DNA from 4 places in the Roseburia sp. OF03-24 genome. Region 3 is predicted to be linked to each of the others. Evidence: predicted binding sites of a transcription regulator. Region 3 holds the regulator's gene; each other region holds the start of a gene.
What was found. The regulator Rex, encoded in region 3, represses fermentation and respiration genes when NADH is low (regulators of the CRP and FNR family bind a similar motif). The targets are predictions, from matches to a motif close to ATTGTTAANTANTTAACAAT.
Positions count from the first base shown of each region.

Region 1: the regulator Rex is predicted to act here: its motif matches at 2,786-2,805, upstream of DXA60_RS07325 (butyryl-CoA:acetate CoA-transferase).
Region 2: the regulator Rex is predicted to act here: its motif matches at 3,172-3,191, upstream of DXA60_RS01700 (iron-sulfur cluster assembly scaffold protein).
Region 4: the regulator Rex is predicted to act here: its motif matches at 3,491-3,510, upstream of pckA (phosphoenolpyruvate carboxykinase (ATP)).

Region 1 covers NZ_QSCK01000011.1:72,372-77,957, reverse strand. The annotation lists gene DXA60_RS07335 (membrane-spanning protein) at 1-482, shown strand, start outside; gene DXA60_RS07330 (hypothetical protein) at 561-1,268, shown strand; gene DXA60_RS07325 (butyryl-CoA:acetate CoA-transferase) at 1,402-2,742, opposite strand; gene DXA60_RS07320 (glycosyltransferase family 2 protein) at 2,920-3,990, opposite strand; gene DXA60_RS07315 (class I SAM-dependent rRNA methyltransferase) at 4,365-5,576, shown strand.
Region 2 covers NZ_QSCK01000002.1:95,820-101,405, reverse strand. The annotation lists gene DXA60_RS01710 (methyl-accepting chemotaxis protein) at 5-1,501, shown strand; gene DXA60_RS01705 (YARHG domain-containing protein) at 1,523-3,085, shown strand; gene DXA60_RS01700 (iron-sulfur cluster assembly scaffold protein) at 3,234-3,926, shown strand; gene DXA60_RS01695 (GGGtGRT protein) at 3,945-4,955, shown strand; gene DXA60_RS01690 (nucleotidyltransferase family protein) at 5,100-5,381, shown strand; gene DXA60_RS01685 (HI0074 family nucleotidyltransferase substrate-binding subunit) at 5,362-5,586, shown strand, end outside.
Region 3 covers NZ_QSCK01000021.1:8,742-14,327, forward strand. The annotation lists gene DXA60_RS11600 (GntR family transcriptional regulator) at 1-108, shown strand, start outside; gene DXA60_RS11605 (NADP-dependent isocitrate dehydrogenase) at 123-1,334, shown strand; gene abc-f (ribosomal protection-like ABC-F family protein) at 1,331-3,268, shown strand; gene DXA60_RS11615 (redox-sensing transcriptional repressor Rex) at 3,394-4,047, shown strand; gene DXA60_RS11620 (NAD(P)H-hydrate dehydratase) at 4,134-5,586, shown strand, end outside.
Region 4 covers NZ_QSCK01000014.1:12,898-18,483, forward strand. The annotation lists gene DXA60_RS08725 (SpoIID/LytB domain-containing protein) at 1-1, opposite strand, end outside; RNA gene ssrS (6S RNA) at 253-445, opposite strand; gene DXA60_RS08740 (5' nucleotidase, NT5C type) at 512-1,585, opposite strand; gene pckA (phosphoenolpyruvate carboxykinase (ATP)) at 1,815-3,419, opposite strand; gene DXA60_RS08750 (methyl-accepting chemotaxis protein) at 3,542-4,504, opposite strand; gene DXA60_RS08755 (FIST signal transduction protein) at 4,517-5,569, opposite strand.

The DNA of each region.
Region 1 (5,586 bases), on a different contig from region 3:
GACCGATCAGTTATGGAGGAACATATATCCCGATGGTGCTTTCCTTTGGTTCCGGCAGAAAGGAAGCAGCGTGGGGAGCACAGCTTTTATATGGAGTCTACGCGGTTACTGCATATCTGTTTGTTCTTCTCACAGGGTATCTGTCAGCAGGAAGAGTGGATGGTTTTAAAAACATACTGATCGCGGAAGGATTTGTTCTCTGTGTGGCATTTGGTCAGATCTGTACCGTACTGCAGATGCGTTATGGAAAAAAAGGAATGGTATTTGGAATCTTAATAACAGTTGCAGTCATAGTTTCTATAGGTGCTGGTTTTGTTATGGGAAGCGGTTTGATCGATACGCTTACCGCATGGATCGGAAATCTGTCAGGCAGGGTTATTTCGGGAGCACTTTTTGCCGGTGCAGCAGTGGCAATTGTACTTTATGTAATCAGTCTTATCCTGCAGCTTCGTGTGGTATCGAAGTATGAAGTGCGTGTGTGACAGTGTCATACAGGAAATGGATAAATCAAGGTGTTTGTATAGAAAGCTACAACAATATGAAAGGGGTAGAGTGAGAAAATGATTGACAATTTTTTGATACAATGCAAGACAAGAAGGGCAGAAGTGCTGGAGTTTCTTGCTGTTGCGCTGGGCGGTTATGTGTTGGGGATCATTGTTATGATGGTCATCCGCGCAAATACCATGGAAGAGAATGAGTGTGTTACGCTTGGAGTGCTGATCGCTGCGATCATGCTGGGGTTTGTACATTTATTTGGTATCATATTTTCTTTTATCGGGGAATTTAACATGGCGTTGTCAATGGGTGCAACGAGAAAAGCCTATGTGGGAAGTTATGCGTTATTTAACATGGCAGAACTTGCAGGACTGGAACTGCTGTTATTTGTATTTGGAAAGATAGAATTTGCCATCATGGGAGTGATCTATCCGCAGTGTGATGTCATACTGGATCTCACACAGTACTTTCAGTGGAAATACCTTCTGGCGGTTATCATCGGAATGACGATCGTGGAATTGTTTGCAGGAGCTGTGATTCTGCGGTTTGGAATGAAAGCACTCTGGGGTATCTGGGCAGTCTGGATGTTTATCATGCTTGTACCGGTAAAACTGAGTGAAAATGAAATGATAGCAGCAAAAATGCATCAGATTGGTATGCAGATCGGATTCGGAAATATTGCGCAGTATCTGTTCCTTTTGGGTGTGGTCGTGGCAGCCATCATGGCAGTACTGGCATGGAAGATTCTGAGAAAACAGAGGGTGACGGTGTAAAATAACAAGGCGAAACAAAGAAAGTATCACGACTTAAGAAAAGGTCGGAGAAAGACAGAATAGAATGTATAACAAAGGCAGAACCGGGGATGAAGCGGTTCTGCCTTTGTTTGGTGTAAAATGGATGTGCAGGTTATTTGTTGCTGCGTCTCCAGATGTGCATTTTCTCAGCCTCTTTGATCAGCTCGTCACGGAAATCCGGATGAGCGATGGAGATTAAGGCTTCTGCTTTCTGCCATGCGGAAAGTCCTTTGACATTTACTTTACCATATTCCGTTACAACATAATGTGTGTTGGCACGGGTATCAGTTACGATGGAACCGTTTGCCAATGTCGGGCGGATTCTTGACTGTACCTGTCCGTCTTTGGTCTTAAATGTAGAGGACAGGCAGATAAAGCTCTTGCCGCCTTTTGATAGGTAAGCACCTAATACGAAGTCTAACTGTCCGCCGGCACCACTGATCTGCTTGATACCTGCTGACTCTGCATTGACCTGACCGAAGAGGTCGATATCAACGGCGTTGTTGATGGAAATAAAGTTATCGAGTGCAGAGATGGAACGGATATCGTTGGTGTAGTCAACCGGAGCGCTCATTAACTCTGGGTTGTCGTCTAAGTAATCGTACATTTTCCTGGTACCTGCACCGAAAGCGTAGGTCTGACGGTAGCGGTCAATATTTTTCTTTGCACCGGTGATCTTTCCGGCTTTTGCGATGTCAACGAATGCATCTACATACATCTCTGTGTGGACACCAAGATCTTTTAAGTCGGACTCCGCGATCAGGGAACCGACAGCGTTTGGCATACCGCCGATACCAAGCTGCAAACATGCACCGTTCGGAATCTCGTCTACGATCAGTTTTGCAACCGTTTTGTCGATATCTGTTGCAGGACCGCCGGCACCAAGCTCGCCGATCGGAGGATTAGAACCCTCTACGATATATGTTACATCGGAAATGTGAATTCCGCATTCTGTTCCGCCAAGGCAGCGCGGCATATTTTCATTTACCTCTACGATGATGTGTTTTGCTCTCTCACACATTGCACCGAGATGGGAGGCACTTGGTCCGAAATTGAAATATCCATGGGAATCCATCGGAGCTACCTGAAACATTGCTACATCATCCGGGCAATCAAGCTCACGGTAGTAACGCGGCAGTTCGGAGTAACGGATCGGTGAATAGAAAGCGCATCCGCGGCTGATCATTTTACGCTCGATACCGGACATATGCCAGGAGTTCCATGTAAAGTGCTCACCGGCATCCTCACGTGCGAAAGTAGCTAACGGTTTTAAAAGGATACCACCGCGCAGGTTTACGTTTGTCAACTCATCGGTACGTTTTGCCAATGCCTGATCAAGGGCATCTACGGTGTTTGTACACCATCCGAAGTCAACCCAGTCCCCGGATTTGATCAATTTTACCGCCTCATCGGCAGATACAAGTTTCTGTTTGTATTCCTGTGAATAATCCATCACAAATACCTCCTCATAATTGTAAAAATCATGATATAAAAAGATTGTTAAAAAATTACCATAGTCTTATCCTAACACTTTATGGAGGGTTTGACAAGTTAATTAATCTGGCATGATATAGTCTTTGACGCACAGCTTGACAACAAGTGTCAAGCTTGCGAGTGAACAGTAACTCAATTAATTCTCCACCGGCATCGTCCAGCTCTGCGACTCACGGCGGTATTTATCCAACGCTTCCTCATAGCTTGAAACCAGCATGGTATCCGAAGGGATATTCGATTTTGCCTCGGCGAGAAGCAGTTCATAACATTCGACCAATCCGTATAGTGGGAGATCGCCGTTGGTGTGGACATCTAAGATGCTCTCCGTCTCGTAGGCGGCATTGTAAAACCAGATAACAGCCTCATTTAAATCCTTCTGTGCAAGAAAATAGGTGCCAAGTTCATAACAGATCTCGGAACATGGAGTGGTCAGCATATCCTTCATCGTCAGCTTGAAAAATTCATTTTTGTTGTCCTCTAGGCGGTATACATGTGCGAGTACGCAGGAGGCTTCTTTCATCGCATCATCGGAGAGGTCATGCTCTAAGATATACTGAAAGATCGGTTTGGCATCCCAGAAATCTTTTGTATCACCAGTCTTTAACAGCTCTTTGGCATACATGGTGCGGATTTTTGGAGAAAGCTCGTGACCACTCTGGAAGTTTTTGATGAAAATAGAGAAGTCACGTTTGCTGTGAAAGTTCTGTGGTTTATGTAAAATTTCAACATCACTGTCAAAAATCACGGGAGTAAGTCTTACTGTCTCGTGCACCGGATCGACCCAGATAAAGGTGCGCAGACGTTTGAACAGCTTCGGACGGTATTCTTTTTTTGCATTTAAAACGGTGTCAAAATCAGCGTCCGTCACATATTTCATCTGAACGATCTCGATTTCCGGCAGCAGTGCATTTTTCAGACGCAGAAAACGCTCATGGTTAAATTCATCTAAAACCTCGTCTGCATCGGCGGTATAGATGTAATCCATGTTTGCCTTGGAAAAAGAAAAATTTCTCGCCGCGGAAAAATCGCTTGTCCATTTAAAATCATAGATCTGACTGGTGTATTTTGCAGCGATCTCCTTTGTGTGATCCGTAGAACCGGTATCTACGATGATGATCTCATCCATAAGATCTGCAATTGAATCGAGGCAGCGGGCAAGAACCGCTTCTTCATTTTTTACGATCATGCATAAACTTATCGTAGCCATGGAAAGTCCCCCTGTTTGTGTATGTTTTTTATAATGATTCACAACAGATATATGTAGTGCTGTATATGTCGTATGAAAAAATATAGTCTGCTTTTTTATAGTATTTATTATATCGGACATGGCAGGCAGTTACAAGAAACAGTTTTTGTTTAAAAAATATTTTATAGGCAGCATGGAATGTGCTACAATGGGTAAATGCAAAAATCAGGAAATGAGGAAAACAAATGAAATTAAATGAACAATGGATGCAGAAAACCATTGTGGTGTGGATCGGTGCACTGCTTTGCTGTGCCTGGTGGCATTGGTGCTGGTCTGCGTGGAGATTTATGTTGTAAATTATGGAAAAGAAAAAGCGTGAGAAAGGTGGATGGAAAATGAGTGCAGTTGTGACATTAAAAAAGGGTGAAGGAAGAACGATCAAGGCAGGCGGTGCATGGATTTTTGATAACGAGATTGATACGGTCATGGGAAGTTTTGAAAACGGAGAGATCGTAGTTGTGCATGATTTTGACGGCTATCCGATGGGAAAAGGATTTATCAATACCAATTCAAAGATCCGCATCCGCATGCTGACGAGACATGTGGATCAGGAGATCGACCGCGCATTTTTACAAATGCGTGTAAAAAATGCATGGGAGTACCGCAAAACAACGGTCGATACATCATCCTGCCGTGTAATCTTCGGGGAAGCAGATTTCCTGCCGGGACTTGTCATTGATAAATATGAGGACGTACTTGTGGTAGAGTGCTTAGCACTTGGCATGGAGCAGTTTAAGGAGACGATCGTTTCCTTATTAAAGGAAGAACTTGGAAAAGACGGCATCAAAGTGCGTGGCGTCTACGAGAGAAGCGACGCCAATGAGCGCACCAAAGAAGGACTTCCAAAGGTAAAAGGATTTATCGGGGAAGAATTCGACACCAACGTTGAGATCACGGAAAACGGAGTCCGTTATCTTGTCGATGTTGTAAACGGACAGAAAACCGGATTTTTCTTAGACCAGAAATATAACCGCCTTGCGATGCAGCGGATCTGTAAAGGGAAAAAGGTGTTAGACTGCTTTACCCATATGGGAACATTTGCCTTAAATGCCGGAATTGCAGGGGCAGCGGATGTCACAGGTCTTGACATTTCCGAGTATGCCGTGCAGCAGGCAAACGAAAATGCGCGCAGAAACGGACTGGAGGATACCGTTCATTTCCGCTGTGCGAATGTGCTCGATGAACTGCCGAAACTGGCGCAGAGCGGCGAGCAGTATGATGTTGTCATCTTAGACCCGCCGGCATTTACCAAGTCGCACCAGGCAACGAAAAACGCGATCAAAGGTTACCGTGAGATCAACATGAAAGGCTTAAAACTGGTAAAAGACGGCGGCTATCTTGCAACTTGTTCCTGCTCCCATTTCATGACACAGGAACTTTTGGCAAAAACAGTCAAAGAGGCGGCAAAGGCAGCACACAAGAGACTCCGCCAGGTGGAATTCAGAACACAGGCGCCGGACCATCCGATTCTCTGGGCAAATTCTGAGAATGTGCCGGAGAGTTATTATCTGAAGTTCTATATCTTCCAGGTCGTAGACGAACGCTAGGCGTTCGTCA
Region 2 (5,586 bases), on a different contig from region 3:
ATATATGGAAGAAGAAAAGAAATATATTTATAATGATAAAGCGGAACGGATCAGAAAGATGAACCGGTTCTATATAGGTGCAACCATATTTCTTGGAATATTGTTTTTACTGTATCTGTGGCTCCGCATGGCAAATCAGAATCTGGTAAATGCAGTAGTATATGGGAATACTGCATTAATAATAGGCGCATCAGTTTTGAACACGATTATTTATCATAAAGATCATGTAACAGCAAAATTAAAAGTGATTGCTACGCTTGAGATGGGATTAGAGTATCTGTTAGTCGGAGTACAGACAGATGCACATTTTATTACGTATGTACTGATCGTTTTAGTTGCGTTACAGATTCCGTACTATGATGAAGGTGGATTAAAAAGAACCTGTGTGGGAGTGAGTATTCTCTACGTGATCGTTACGATTGTTCAGGGAATAAAGGGTATTACTGTATTGAACGTGGATACAATATGTTCTGTGGTCGGCGTGCTTGGCGTTTTATTTATGGTTTCAAGAATTGGAAAGATCACATTATTGTTTAACGCAGATGCACTTGGATCCATAGATGAGGAACACAAAAAGCAGAATGAAATTTTACAGGGAGTGCTTGAGATTTCCAAAACTGTTCAGGAAGAATCAGTTAAGAGCAGCAGCCTGATCGGAAAACTGGTCGAGACGACCAATTCTGTAACTGGCAGTATGCAGGAGATTACAACGGCTTCCGGAATGAATGCAAACAGCATCGAAGAACAGAATACCATGACTGCAACGATCCAGGATGCGATCGAGGAAACAAGTGAGCGATCAAAACAGATGGTGGATATCGCAATGAATTCAAATGACAGCATTCAGGAAAATATGCGTGTGATGGATGCGTTGAAAGATCAGGCAGAGCAGATCACAAATACAAATCATGATGTTACTGAGGCAATGACCAAACTTCAGGATAAGACAAAAGAAGTAGAAGAGATTGCAGGTATGATCTTAAATATTTCAAGTCAGACAAACCTGCTGGCGTTAAATGCATCTATTGAGAGTGCACGTGCCGGAGAAGCCGGAAGAGGTTTTGCGGTTGTAGCAGAGCAGATCAGACAGCTTGCGGAACAGACAAAAAATTCGACGGAAGAGATCACGAGAATTACAAACGAACTGAATGCAAATGCAAATGATGTGGTTGTATCAGTAGAAGGTTCTGTACAGGCAACGGAAGATCAGAAAGAAAAGATTCTTGCTGCGTCAGAAACATTTAATCTGCTTAATAAAAATATAGGTGAGCTGGTTGCCCATATTGAAGAGGTCAATAAAAAGGTAAGCGGACTTTCAGATTCCAACAATAAGATTGTGGTAAACTGCTCGCAGCTTTCGGCAGCGACTGAGGAAGTTACGGCGAGTGCAGAACAGGTACATACACTCAGTGAAGAAAACCTTGATGTTGCAAAACAGGTTCAGAATGCGGTAGAGAAAATTCACAGTACGGCAGATGATATAAAAAAGTTTTTGCACTGACAGAAAGGAATGCATAATTATATGAAAAATAAAGTGTGGTTGTTTACAGCCGCACTTTTGCTTTTTACAGCAGGGTGTGGTGAGCCAGATATGGCACAAAATAAAATAAACAGCAATGAGCAGAAAACAGCAGGAATTTCAGATACAGATGAAACAGAATCCGAAATAGACAGCAGTGCGTCTGAAAAAATGGAAGCAGCCGAAGAAAAATATATCTGGAAAGAGATCACGCTGCAGTTCCCGGAGAGCTGGGAAGATAAGTATGTAATTTTAGAAGATGATACCGGTTTTTCTGTTTTTCAGAAAAAATCCTATGAGAAAGAAAGTGGGACGGGGTTTCTTTTTGGAATTACCAAAGACACGGAATGGTATCCGGATGCTGCCGGTGTAAGTATTTTAGGATATACCGATGATGGAGTGTTATATGAGGTTGTGAGGCCTACGGATGTGAGCTGCGATGTGGAAAATGAGGATACTTTAAATGAATATCAAGGGATGATGCAGCAGTCAGATACGGTAGTACAGAATGCGGTCATTGATACACAGAACCTGCACAAAGATGCTGACCAGTATATCATTCCGGTCAGTATGACACAGACAATTTCGGCAGACAGTCTTATCAATATGTCGGACAATGATTTATGGTTAGCACGCAATGAAATCTATGCAAGACATGGACGGGGTTTTACCAATGAATATCTGCAGAGTTATTTTAATGCATGTTCCTGGTATGAAAAAAGTGAAGAAGCAGATGCATTTGATGAATCTGTGCTGAGCCAGACAGAAAAAGACAACTTAAAGGTAATACAGGAAGCTGAAACAGCATATGAACAGGAGCATCCGTATCCGAAAGAATATAAAACAGGACAGAATATTATGGTGGATCTTAATGGAGATGGCAGCGAAGAAGAGATCCGTTATGATGTGAAAGAGAGTAGTGATTATTCAGGTTATTCCTGTGTCCTTACGGTTAATGGAACAGCATATGAACTGTGTGAATATGTAGCTATGGTGACACCAGAAACGGAAAGCTTTTATGTTACAGACATGGATGAATATGATAATTCTCTGGAAATCGCGGTATTAGACGATGGACCAAGTGCCGATTATGCGACTTATTTTTACCGGTATGACGGAAGTGCGCTGGCGTTTATCGGGGAAGTGGATGGTTTCCCTTTTAAGGAGCAGAATGGCGGAATCAATGGTTTTACCGGGCAAAACGGAATCAATGGAACAATCCGTACAGATATTCTTGAAACCGCATATCTTAATGGATACTGGTGGTATGACAGCAATGCACGGAAACTGGAATATATGGATGGCGGTATGCATCAATACAAGTATTTCACACCGCACAGATTATATGTGGATCTTCCGTTGTGGAAAGCTATGGATCAGAATTCGGAACAGGTAACGGTTTCGTCCGGGCAGGATGTGTTCTTTATCAGCTCTGATGCAAAGGAATGGATCTATGTGCGTGCAAAAGACGGAACAGAAGGGTACATCCATGTGGATGGTGAAAATGTCAGCAACGTCGGCAGACCCGGCACGGAAGTTTTTTCGGAGTTAAATTACTTTGACTAGTGTATAAAAACAAATACACGGAATAAAGATAATTTTTTTCGATTAGGACTTGTAGATTTCAACAAAATGTGCGAAAATAGGTAAGGTATGTTAAATGTATAACAAAGTCTGATACATACAGTTCTATTTAAGTGAAAGGAGTCTTAAAATGATTTACACTAAGGAAGTCGAAAACATGTGTCCTGTAGCAAAGGGCGCAAAACATGAACCAGCTCCAATTCCGGAAGAAGGCAAATGGGTTCATTCTAAAAAAATTGAAGATATTTCAGGTTTTACACACGGTGTTGGCTGGTGTGCTCCTCAGCAGGGTGCCTGCAAGCTTTCATTAAATGTAAAAAATGGTGTAATCGAAGAAGCTTTAGTTGAGACAATCGGATGCTCTGGTATGACACATTCCGCAGCTATGGCAGCAGAGGTATTACAGGGCAAAACTATTCTTGAAGCATTAAACACAGACCTTGTTTGTGATGCAATCAATACAGCAATGAGAGAGTTATTCTTACAGATCGTTTACGGTCGTACACAGAGTGCATTCTCTGATGACGGTCTTGCAATCGGTGCTGGTCTTGAGGATTTAGGTAAAGGACTTCGTTCCCAGGTTGGTACAATGTACGCTACCAAAGAGAAAGGTGTTCGTTACTTGGAGATGGCAGAAGGTTATGTAACCGGTATTGCTCTTGACGAGAATAACGAAGTTATCGGATATCAGTTCGTTTCTCTTGGAAAAATGACTGACTTCATCAAAAAAGGCGATGATCCTAACACTGCATGGGAAAAAGCAAAAGGACAGTACGGCCGTGTGGCAGATGCTGTTAAAATCATCGACCCGAGAGAAGAGTAGGAAAGGAGACGGACGAAAATGGCATTATTTGAAGGATATGAAAGAAGAATTGACCAGATCAACGCTGTGTTAAACAGCTATGGTATCAGCTCTATCGAAGAAGCTGAAAAAATTACAAAAGATGCTGGACTTGATGTTTACGATCAGGTAAAGAAAATCCAGCCAATCTGTTTCGAGAACGCTTGCTGGGCTTACACTGTAGGTGCTGCAATCGCAATCAAAAAAGGATGTACAAGAGCTGCTGATGCTGCTGCAGCAATCGGTGAGGGACTTCAGGCATTCTGTATTCCGGGTTCTGTTGCAGACCACAGAAAAGTAGGTTTAGGACATGGTAACCTTGGTAAAATGTTATTAGAGGAAGAGACAGAGTGCTTCTGCTTCTTAGCAGGACATGAGTCATTCGCAGCAGCTGAGGGTGCAATCGGTATCGCTGAGAAAGCAAACAAAGTACGTCAGAAACCATTACGTGTTATCTTAAACGGACTTGGAAAAGATGCTGCACAGATTATCTCCCGTATCAATGGATTCACATTTGTTGAGACACAGTATGATTACAAAGCTGCAAAATTAAATGTTGTATATGAGAAAGCATATTCCAACGGACTTCGCGCAACTGTAAAATGCTACGGTGCAGATGACGTTCAGGAAGGTGTTGCAATCATGCATCATGAGAACGTAGGTGTTTCCATCACTGGTAACTCTACAAACCCAACACGTTTCCAGCATCCGGTTGCAGGTACATACAAAAAAGAATGTATCGAGCAGGGTAAGAAATACTTCTCAGTTGCTTCCGGCGGTGGTACAGGACGTACACTTCACCCGGACAACATGGCAGCAGGTCCTGCTTCCTACGGTATGACAGATACCATGGGACGTATGCACTCTGATGCACAGTTCGCAGGTTCTTCTTCCGTACCGGCTCACGTTGAGATGATGGGTCTGATCGGAATGGGTAACAACCCTATGGTTGGTGCTACAGTTGCTGTTGCAGTTTCCGTTGAGGAAGCTCATAAGGCTGGTAAGTTCTAAGATAAATTTAAAGCATAGAAAGAAACGAGATTTTTGTATTTGCAAGAATCCCGTTTCTTTTTCTGTATAAATTTATTTGAATATGATTTATACTTTTATCAGAATTCTAAATGTTTTGAGAAACGGGAGGGTTAGTTTAGAATCATGAATGTAATGCCCGTAAATATATTAATTACAAAAGTTGCAGAAATATGTAAAAAAAATGGTGTAAAAAAATTGGTTCTTATAGGTTCATTCGCAACAGATACAGCAACTCCATATAGTGATATTGATTTTGTAGTTTATGGTGATGTGGATATGGATAAACTTGAACAGGATCTAGAAAAAATAGAAACTTTACGTAAGATAGATATTTTGGAATATAAAACAATTCGAAACCAGTATCTTTTGGAGGATATCGCAAAGTATGGAAAACAAATATATTAACAGATATAAAAATTTTTGCAGAAGTTTGAATAATTTAAAAAAAAGTAAAACAGCAGACCCGGATGCTGATTTTGTGTTAGAAGGTACTGTTCAAAATTATAATTTAACATTTGATTTATCATGGATAGTGATGAAGGATATTTTAGTCAAAGTATTGGGTATTAATGATATAGCGCTTGGATCGCCAAGAGCGAATTTACAGGCG
Region 3 (5,586 bases):
GCATTAAAAAAACATGATGCCAATCTGGCAGAAAAACTTGCAAATGAGCATATGATGAACACCATTCACAATATGGACAATTACGGATGGGACAATTTATTTCAATAGAAAAGGAGAACATAATGGAAAAAATCAAAATGACAACACCACTGGTAGAGATGGACGGAGATGAGATGACAAGAATCCTCTGGAAAATGATCAAAGATGAATTACTTCTGCCGTTTATTGATTTAAAAACAGAGTATTATGATCTTGGATTAGAGCATCGTAATGAGACAAATGATCAGGTTACCGTTGACTCTGCCAATGCAACAAAGAAATACGGTGTTGCTGTAAAATGTGCAACGATCACACCAAACGCAGCACGTATGACAGAATATAATTTAAAAGAAATGTGGAAAAGCCCGAATGGTACGATCCGCGCCATGTTAGATGGAACGGTATTCCGTGCACCGATCGTTGTAAAAGGGATCGAGCCATGTGTAAAGAACTGGAAAAAACCGATCACGATCGCGCGTCATGCATATGGCGATGTATATAAAGCAACTGAGATGAAGATTCCTGGAGCAGGCAAATGTGAGCTGGTATATACAGCGGAAGATGGTACAGAGACGAGAGAACTGATCCACAACTTTACCGGAGCAGGCGTTGTTCAGGGACAGCATAACCTTTGCAATTCCATTGAAAGTTTCGCAAAAAGCTGTTTTAATTATGCGCTGGATACAAAACAGGATCTGTGGTTTGCAACAAAGGATACGATTTCAAAAAAATACGATCATACCTTTAAAGACATTTTTCAGGAAATCTTTGATGCAGAGTACAAAGAAAAATTCGAAAAAGCAGGTATTACCTATTTTTATACATTGATCGATGATGCAGTTGCACGTGTAATGAAGTCTGAGGGTGGTTATATCTGGGCATGTAAAAATTATGATGGAGATGTCATGAGTGATATGGTTTCAAGTGCATTTGGTTCACTTGCCATGATGACTTCTGTATTAGTTTCCCCGGATGGATATTATGAATATGAAGCTGCACATGGAACGGTACAGCGCCATTATTACAAACACTTAAAAGGTGAGGAGACATCCACAAACTCTGTTGCAACTATTTTTGCATGGACAGGTGCACTTAAGAAACGTGGAGAACTTGATTCTAACCAGGCATTATCTGATTTTGCAGAAAAACTTGAAAAGGCTTGTATAAAGACCATTGAAGATGGTAAAATGACAAAAGACCTTGCGCTGATTACTACAAATCCGAATCCGGTTGTATTAAACAGCGAAAATTTCATCAAGGCAATCAGAACAACATTAGAGGAAAGTTTAAAATGATTTTGTCATGTCAGAGTATCTCAAAGTCTTTTGGAACAGATGAGATCTTAAAAGATGTAAGTTTTCATATTGAAGCAAACGAAAAAGCAGCGATTGTCGGCATCAATGGTGCCGGCAAGTCTACGCTGCTTAAAATTATTATGGGCGAAGAAACGTCCGATACCGGTGAAGTGATCCTTGCAAAAGATAAAACAATCGGTTATCTGGCACAGTATCAGGATGTATCGGGGCACAGAACCATTTATGACGAAGTTCTTAATGCAAGAGCTGACATCCTTGAAATGGAACAGAAACTCCGCAATATGGAGTCAGAAATGAATCAGCAGACCGGTGGGGAACTGGAAAAACTGATGGAGGTTTATCATCGTCTGAGCCACGAATTTGAACTGCAGGGCGGATATGCATACCGGAGTGAAGTAACCGGTATTTTAAAAGGACTTGGTTTTTCGGACGAAGATTTAACAAAACAGATGAATGAATTGTCCGGAGGACAGAAAACCAGGGTTTCGCTTGGCAAACTCTTAGTCACAAAGCCGGATGTATTACTTTTAGATGAGCCGACAAACCATCTGGATATGGAGTCGATCCGCTGGCTTGAGAATTTTCTGCGGGCTTACAAAGGGGCTGTTGTGATCGTAGCACATGACCGTTATTTTCTGGATCGCGTTGTCACAAAAGTTGTAGAGATTTTCCAGCATAAAGCGTATGTATATCAGGGAAATTACTCGGATTTTGCGAAGAAGAAAGCAAAAGTCCGTGAAGATCTGTTAAAACAATATTATAATCAGCAGCGTGAGATCAGACATCAGGAAGAAGTTATCACAAAGTTAAAATCGTTTAACCGTGAAAAATCCATCAAGCGTGCGGAGAGCCGCGAAAAGATGTTAGACAAGATAGAACGTATTGAAAAACCGGTTGAGGACAATACAGACATTAAGATCGTGTTAGAGCCAAATGTGGTCAGCGGAAATGATGTCCTTACGGTGTCAGGTCTTGCAAAATCATATCCGCCGGTTACATTGTTTTCGGATATCTCATTCGAGATTAAACGTGGGGAGCGGGTAGCACTGATCGGCAATAACGGAACCGGGAAAACGACCATCTTAAAGATCATCAATAATCTGATACAGGCAGATGGTGGTACGGTAACACTTGGTTCGAATGTTCACATTGGATATTACGATCAGGAACATCAGCTTTTACATATGGAAAAAACCATATTTGAAGAGATCTCAGATGCTTATCCAGAGCTGAACAACACAAAGATCCGCAATGTACTGGCAGCCTTTTTATTTACAAATGATGATGTGTTTAAGCGGATCTCAGATTTAAGCGGTGGTGAAAGAGGCCGTGTCTCTCTGGCAAAACTGATGCTTTCAGATGCTAATTTTCTTATTTTAGATGAGCCGACAAACCATCTGGACATTACATCCAAGGAAATTTTGGAATCTGCATTAAACCAGTATACAGGAACGGTATTTTTTGTTTCACATGACCGCTATTTTATCAATCAGACAGCAACAAGAATCCTGGAGCTGACAGGTGAAACAATTGTAAATTATATCGGAAATTATGATTATTATCTGGAAAAACATGATATTATGACGCAGTTGTATGTGAAACAGCCAGAAACTTCAGATGTGCAGCCTAAGAAACAGGATGATGCCGTTAATAAGCTCGACTGGCAGGCACAAAAAGCAGAGCAGGCAAGGATTCGTAAAATTGAAAACAGTTTAAAAAAAGCCGAGGAAGAGATTGCCGCACTTGAAAGTGAAATAAGCATGATCGATGAAGAATGTGCAAAGCCGGAAAACGCAGTTAATTCCGCAAAATTAAATGAGCTTGCAGCAAGACAGCAGGAGTGCAGGGAACGACTGGAAACCTGCTATGAAACCTGGGAAGAGCTGTCAATGCAGTTAGATGGAACTGATTGATGATATTTCCTGACAAAACAGAAAATATCTTATTGAAAAAAAGATAGTTAAATTTTTCACACATTGACAGACACAGGGGAAATCACTATAATAAACGAGAGAACGTAAGAAAGGTGGAACCTTTTGTGCAGGAAAAAGAAATATCACAGGCAGTTATCCGGAGAATGCCGCGTTATTACCGCTACCTCGGAGAACTCTTAGATGCCGGTGTAGAACGTATATCATCCAATGATCTGAGTAAACGAATGAATGTGACTGCATCCCAGATCAGACAGGATCTGAATAATTTTGGTGGTTTTGGCCAGCAGGGTTATGGTTATAATGTAAAGTTTTTATATGAGGAAATCGGTAAGATATTAGGTTTAAATGAAAGACACAATATTATTGTGGTGGGTGCAGGTAATCTTGGACAGGCACTTACAAACTATGTGAAATTTGAAAAACTTGGTTTTGTGATCATAGGACTGTTTGATGTAAATCCTGCATTGGACGGTGTGACCGTGCGTGGAATCAAAATCCGCATGCTGGATGAATTAGAGAGTTTCTGTGCAGAAAATCAGGTGGATATTGCGGCGCTTACTATGCCAAAGGAAAAGGCTGATGCCATTGCAAACAGACTAGTCGGACTTGGAATCCGCGCAATCTGGAATTTTGCGCATGTAGACCTGGAGCTCATTGATAAAAATGTTGTTGTAGAGAATGTACATCTTTCCGACAGTTTGATGCAGTTATCTTACAACATTGTCAGAAACAAAAAAGCAGAAGAAAACGGCAACTGAAAAGGGTGCCATAAATTCAGGAAGCAATTAGCTGCCGCACAGATCTTTGTGCGGCGTTTTTTGCTTATAACAGGGGGCTTATTATCATGAAGTATCTTGTAAACAGCAGGGAAATGCAAAAATATGACGCAAATACCGTTTCACATTTTAAGGTTCCGGGACTTCTTCTGATGGAGCGTGCAGCAATAACATTTGTAAATGAACTCCATAAGCAAAAGGTCGATCTCTCAGAAGTTCTTATCGTATGCGGCAGCGGAAATAATGGTGGAGATGGTCTTGCGATCGCCCGCCTTTTATTTCTGGAGGGACATACTGTTACAGTTGTTTTTGCTGGAAATAAAGATCATTGCTCGGAGCAAAACAGAATCCAGCAGGATATTTTAAATGCATATGGTGTTCCTGTCTATACGGATTTACCGGAACAGATCAGACCAACAACTGTCATAGATGCACTATTTGGTGTAGGGTTGTCGAGAGACGTGACTGGTACTTATGCAGATATATTATGTTGTATGAATACACTTCCGGGAGAAAAAGTGGCAGTGGATATTGCATCCGGAATTTCTGCAGATACAGGTGCTGTCCTTGGTATGGCATTTCGTGCAGATATCACGATCACATTCGCATTTGCGAAATTAGGCAGTATTCTCTGGCCGGGAAATGAATATGCCGGCAGAGTGATCGTATGTGATATCGGTATCACGAAAGAAAGCTGGCTGGGAGAGACACCGTCAGTAATGGCATTGGAAACGAAAGATTTATTGCTGCTCCCGGAGAGAAAAAGTCATTCTAATAAAGGAAACTATGGAAAACTTTTGCTGATCGCAGGAAGTGTCAATATGGCAGGGGCGGCAGTTTTATCTGCAAAAGCTGCTTACGCCACAGGATGCGGTCTGGTGCGTGTGCTGACGCCGGAAGAAAACAGGATTATTTTACAGAGCTGTGTTCCAGAGGCGGTTCTTACTACTTATGATAAAAATGCTGCTCCGGGGAAGGCTGTATTACAGGAGGCTTTTGATTGGGCAGATGCCATTGTGGCAGGTCCCGGGCTTGGGAAAGAAAAAACTGCTGCACAGATATTAAATTTTGTGTTAGAATATGGAACGTCACAGGAAAAGAAAGCAATTCTTTTTGATGCGGATGCGTTAAATCTGATAGCAGAGCAGAATGACTTACCAGAGGCAGATATCTGGAAAAATTTTAAAATCCCGGCAGTGATCACACCTCATCCCGGAGAGATGAGCCGGCTTACCGGAAAAACAGTCAGTGAGATCCAGCATCATTTACTTCAGACTGCTGCGGATTATGCAAAAGAATATCACGTTGTATGTGTCTTAAAAGACGAACATACCGTAACTGCACTGCCGGATGGTAAAAAATACCTGAATCTTTCCGGCAATTCCGGAATGGCAACAGCAGGAAGCGGAGATGTGTTAAGTGGTGTGATCGGTACATTTATGGCACAGAAAATAACACCTTACCAGGCGGCTCCTCTTGGGGTATATCTTCATGGCCTGTCCGGTGATCTTATGATACGCA
Region 4 (5,586 bases), on a different contig from region 3:
CGTTGAGCCCCGTTTCTGCACCAAATACATATAATTTCTGTCATTTTATTGCACAAAAGAAGCTGCTTATATTTCAAAGCAGCTTCCCTGATCTTTTGTCCGAAAACAAAAGTTCTTTTGTATTTTAAATATTCTTTTGTATAGCAGATCTTTTTCATCTGTATGCCAAATATTCTTCTGTACATCAAATTTTCTTTTGTACTCTTCATCTCTTCTGTACTAAAAAATCTTCTGTACCTTATGATCTTTTGTCAAAAACCCAAAATGCCGTTTCCTACGTTTTTGACTCCTAGCGACCGCTAGGTGGGTAACCGCACGCTGGTTTCTGTCTTCCACTGCTCACGTACCGAAGTACTGATGGCTTGACATCTGCCTTCGAATATAAGAATCCCATAAAAGTAAATGTAGGTTCAAAAATGTAGGGTGTCGCACATCCCAGGCCGTTTTTGATAGTCTTATTATACTTTAATATGCCCCATTTCGCAACTATTAATTAGTGCCAAATTTTGTTTTACTTTCTATCTATTTTCTCTATTGACAAAAGCATCCTTACCTGTTCAATAGCTTCTTCCATATTATCTGTCCGTATAGAGAAGTCACAGAGTTCTTCATTGTCAATTTCATTTTCCAATGATAATAGACGGTACATTTTTTCCTGATTACTGATAGTTTTTTCTAAAATATTGGAAATCATTTTTTCACGACTGCTCCTGCAAAACAATATGGCTGTTGAAAACAATCGTTTCATAGCTATTGCACCACCGATATCAAGCGGCACGATCGGATTAATCCCATCTTCGATCATTTTTGCAATATCAGACGCCAGGATACCATATTTATTTCCGGCATACACGGTTACTGTTACAAAATCATTTTTTTTATTTTTAAACTCTTCAGCCGAAAGTCTCTGATGGAACCCATCTGCTGTTCCTGTCGTATACGAATGAACAATCTTTCCTGCTCCCGCTTTTTCTAACCTTTTGGCAAGTTCATTTTTGCCGGAACCGGACGGTCCGACCAATGCTATCACAGACGGAAATGAAACCGGCTTTTTATCTAACAGCATTGACTCTTTGATCTGATCTATTAACTGCAAAAATTCCCCATAATGATTTACAGATAGAATGCCGCTAAGTGAATCATTCCATGGGCGGCGCATTAAAACCGGATATTTAGCACAACTTTTAAGAATATTATGCGGTCCATCATCTAACGTAACATCAAAACGAACCAGCGATTTCTGGAATCCCATAATAATATTCTGTTCCGGAAAATCAGGAAATGCTGTCAGAATCTGTTCTGCGCGCAGGCTCATAAACTGCGGTGCAATTGCTGTAATAATATATACTTTCCCTTTTTTCTGCAGTTCATGTATGAAATTTTTGGCTTCATCCGTCACTGTCTGCATACGATAAATCCGTTCGTCCTGATAGTACTGCTTGATGATCGATGCCTTACCGACATTTTCCCATGAATTGATATCTTCTAATTTCAGATTCAAGGCATGTTCCTTATTTGCAAGCGTAATTGCATGTGTATTCAGATCAGAAATCACATCATCCCAGTCAATTCCATAAGTCAGCATAAATATCCTCCTATTTTTTACTGCAAGAAAGAATCCTGCTTTACAGGATTCTCCGCCTGCGGCGGGTTGCTCCAGCGACATAATTCCACTCCGACGCAGTGCAATCCTGCCCGGAGGGCTTTTTAATTCATAGGACGTAATTTCCTATGAATTAAAAAATCGGGTGTGAACCAAGTCACACCCGATCGTCATTCATAACAATAAGTCTGCTCGCAAAGCGTGCACTTTATTATTTCTGAGGACCTGCAGAAACTAATGCTTTACCAGCATCGTTTCCTTCGTATTTAGCAAAGTTCTTGATGAATCTGTCAGCAAGATCTTTTGCTTTTGTCTCCCACTCAGATGCATCTGCATATGTGTCACGTGGATCAAGAATACCAGAATCTACACCAGGAAGCTCTGTCGGAACCTCAAAATTGAACATTGGGATTTTCTTTGTCGGAGCTTTAAGAATATCACCAGAAAGGATAGCGTCGATGATTCCTCTTGTATCCTTGATTGTGATTCTCTTTCCTGTTCCATTCCATCCTGTGTTAACAAGATATGCTTTTGCTCCACTCTTCTCCATCTTCTTAACAAGCTCTTCTGCATATTTTGTAGGATGCAGCTCTAAGAATGCCTGTCCGAAGCAAGCTGAGAAAGTAGGTGTCGGCTCTGTGATTCCACGCTCTGTACCAGCAAGTTTTGCTGTAAATCCAGACAGGAAGTAGTACTGTGTCTGCTCTGGTGTCAGGATAGATACTGGAGGAAGTACTCCGAATGCATCTGCTGATAAGAAGATTACATTCTTTGCAGCCGGTGCAGATGATACAGGTTTAACAATATTGGTAATGTGGTTGATCGGGTAAGATACACGAGTGTTCTCTGTAACGCTCTTGTCATCAAAATCAATCTTTCCGTTTGCATCAACAGTAACGTTCTCTAACAGTGCGTTACGTTTGATTGCATTGTAGATATCCGGCTCAGACTCTTTGTCAAGACCGATAACCTTTGCATAGCATCCACCCTCGAAGTTGAATACACCGTTGTCATCCCAGCCGTGCTCATCATCACCGATTAAGAGACGTTTCGGATCTGTAGAAAGTGTTGTCTTTCCTGTTCCGGAAAGTCCGAAGAAGATTGCTGTATTCTCGCCGTTCATATCAGCGTTTGCTGAACAGTGCATGGAAGCGATGCCTTTAAGTGGGAGATAGTAGTTCATCATAGAGAACATACCTTTCTTCATCTCTCCACCGTACCATGTATTGACGATAACCTGCTCTTTGGATGTAATGTTGAATGCAACACATGTCTCTGAGTTAAGACCTAACTCTTTGTAGTTCTCAACTTTTGCTTTTGAAGCATTGTATACGATAAAGTCCGGCTCAAAGTTCTCAAATTCTTCTGCTGTTGGCTTGATGAACATGTTTGTTACGAAATGAGCCTGCCATGCAACCTCAACGATGAAACGAACTGCCATACGTGTATCTTTGTTTGCTCCACAGAAAGCATCTACTACGAACAGTCTCTTGTTTGAAAGTTCTTTCTTTGCAAGATCTTTCACTGCTGCCCATGTTTCCTCTGACATAGGATGGTTATCGTTTGGATATTCTTTTGAATTCCACCATACAGTGTCTTTTGAATTCTCGTCCATAACGATATATTTATCTTTCGGGGAACGTCCTGTATAGATACCAGTCATAACGTTAACTGTACCAAGTTCTGTTTCCTTACCAACCTCATAACCCTCAAGACCTGCTTTGGTCTCTTCCTCGAATAACATCTCGTAAGAAGGATTGTGAACGATCTCTGTTACTCCGGTAATGCCATACTTGCTTAAATCGATATTTGCCATTGCTCTTTAACCTCTTTCCTTTAAAATAATCAGGGTATTTTTTAAAAAATTCCGCTAATATAAATATACACAATGTTATTTTTTTGTCAATCAGTTTTTGTAAAATAATGTCACCCTTTTTTTTATTCTCCGGCTGTAAAATTCTTCTGTTCTAACTCTTTTGCAATCGGTGTGATCTGCACCAGTAAATTCTCCATATTTTCGAACATGGTACTCTTTTGTGTTCCAAGATCATTTGCCCGCTCTATATGCATGCGAACTGTATCATACTCTGCCTTTTCCCGCTCAAGCGAACGGTTTACATCGGCAAGTTTTTCCCTTGAATCATCAAGCACGCCTGCAATCTCCTGCTGTACCTGGTCTGCTCCGCTTGCAGCCGCCGTAATACGGTCAAACACCTCATATGTCTCATCTGCACTCTCTAAGCTTTTCCCGAGTGACTCTTTCGATGTAGCAATGCTCTGGTTTAAATTTTCCGTATCCTGTTCCACTTCCACAATGCTTCCATCTACGGTGCTGACAAGGCTTTTGATCTCACTGGCGAGATTCTTTACTTCCTCTGCAACAACGGCAAATCCTTTTCCCTGCTCCCCGGCACGCGCCGCCTCAATGGATGCGTTCAATGCAAGCATATTGGTCTGGTTGGCAATTGAGATGATCTGTCCCATACATTCTTTGATTTTCTGCACGGATGCCTGGAAATCTTCGAATGTGCGCTGGATCTCATCAAAATGTTCCTGTACTTCCCCTGAACTCTCCTTTAAGCCACCGACTTTCTGCTGTGCCTCTTCCACCGATTTTGTAATATCTTCTCGCACACCGGCAAACTGTCCTGACGTTTCGCCAACTGTTTCAAACGTTTCATGAAAAGAGCCAAGCTTCTCTTTGAGCTGTTCATTTTCCTCTAAAACCGCCTGAAATGCATTCTGGATTTCCTGTAATTCATCCAGAGATCTTACCTCTGTCTGTGAAAGTTTTTTCTGGTAGTCAAGCAGACTTTCAGACACATGTATTACCGGATGCAGATTTAATTTTTCTTCTGTCTGACTCACCTGTTCTTTTATCTCTTTTTTGAATTGAAACATTCTCTCTCCCCCTTACTCAAATACAACACACGACATGGTCTGATTTACAAACTGGCTGTTATAATGTTCCCCAAAACCAACTAAACCTGCATGCATACCAAGTGTCCCCATTGTCTTTAAATACTGATCCATATAATGCTCCTGGGAGAAGAATAGATAACGGAAAATGCAATTTACGGAAAAAACACCAGAAATCCTTGCAAAATCACCTTTGATCTGCCGCACCGTCTCTTCCACGATGGAAGGATAATCATTCGTCTCAAGCAGATAAAGCACATCGGAATCATTGACCTGACGATAGCAGCCCAATGCATTTCCCGCTACTTCTTTGATTGAGATAATACAGATATCCTGCCCGTTCTTTTTACCGATCGGGTTTTTAAAAGTCTGGTTTACAATATCCTGTTCCCGGATACCAAGTGTATCTTCATAGACCTGTTTTGCCGGCTTTCCGTTTAGTTCCCCGACTGTGTATTTACTGCGATCTGTTTTTGATGCAATAAAGCGGTATTGTGGAAGCGGATAATAAATATTTTCCTTGTAAACCCTGACTTTACCTCCGGTATTTTTCACAAATGCAAAAGCATCTGCATCTTCATATACCTTTCCATTTACGGAAACTTTTCCACCATCCCCTGTTCCACCTGTCAGTGAAATTTTCTTTTTTTCCAGAATACTGTACATGGTCGTAAGAACCGCCGCATCATTTCCTGTACAAAAATCAATACAGACAGTATTTTCAGATGACGCATTTATCTTCTGTAAAGCCTTTTCGACCCTGCTGATATATTTGACCGGCATGATGGATGCCTGCTCTAATACGTCTGTCACAGCCTCTACACCTTCAAACGCTGTTACACTGACACCTTTTTCCGTCACACCTGTCTGGTAACTCATTCCGATGCATCCAATGCTCGGTACACCCGGATATAATTCTTCCAGTTCAGCTGCATGAGCTTCAAGCTGCTCTGCATTTGACATCAGGATCAAAAATGCCGGATTCCCCAACCCCCGTACAGCTTCTTTTAAATTTCCACTGGAACTTGTTCCATAACTCTCTTTCATCTGTTTGTCTCTCCTTT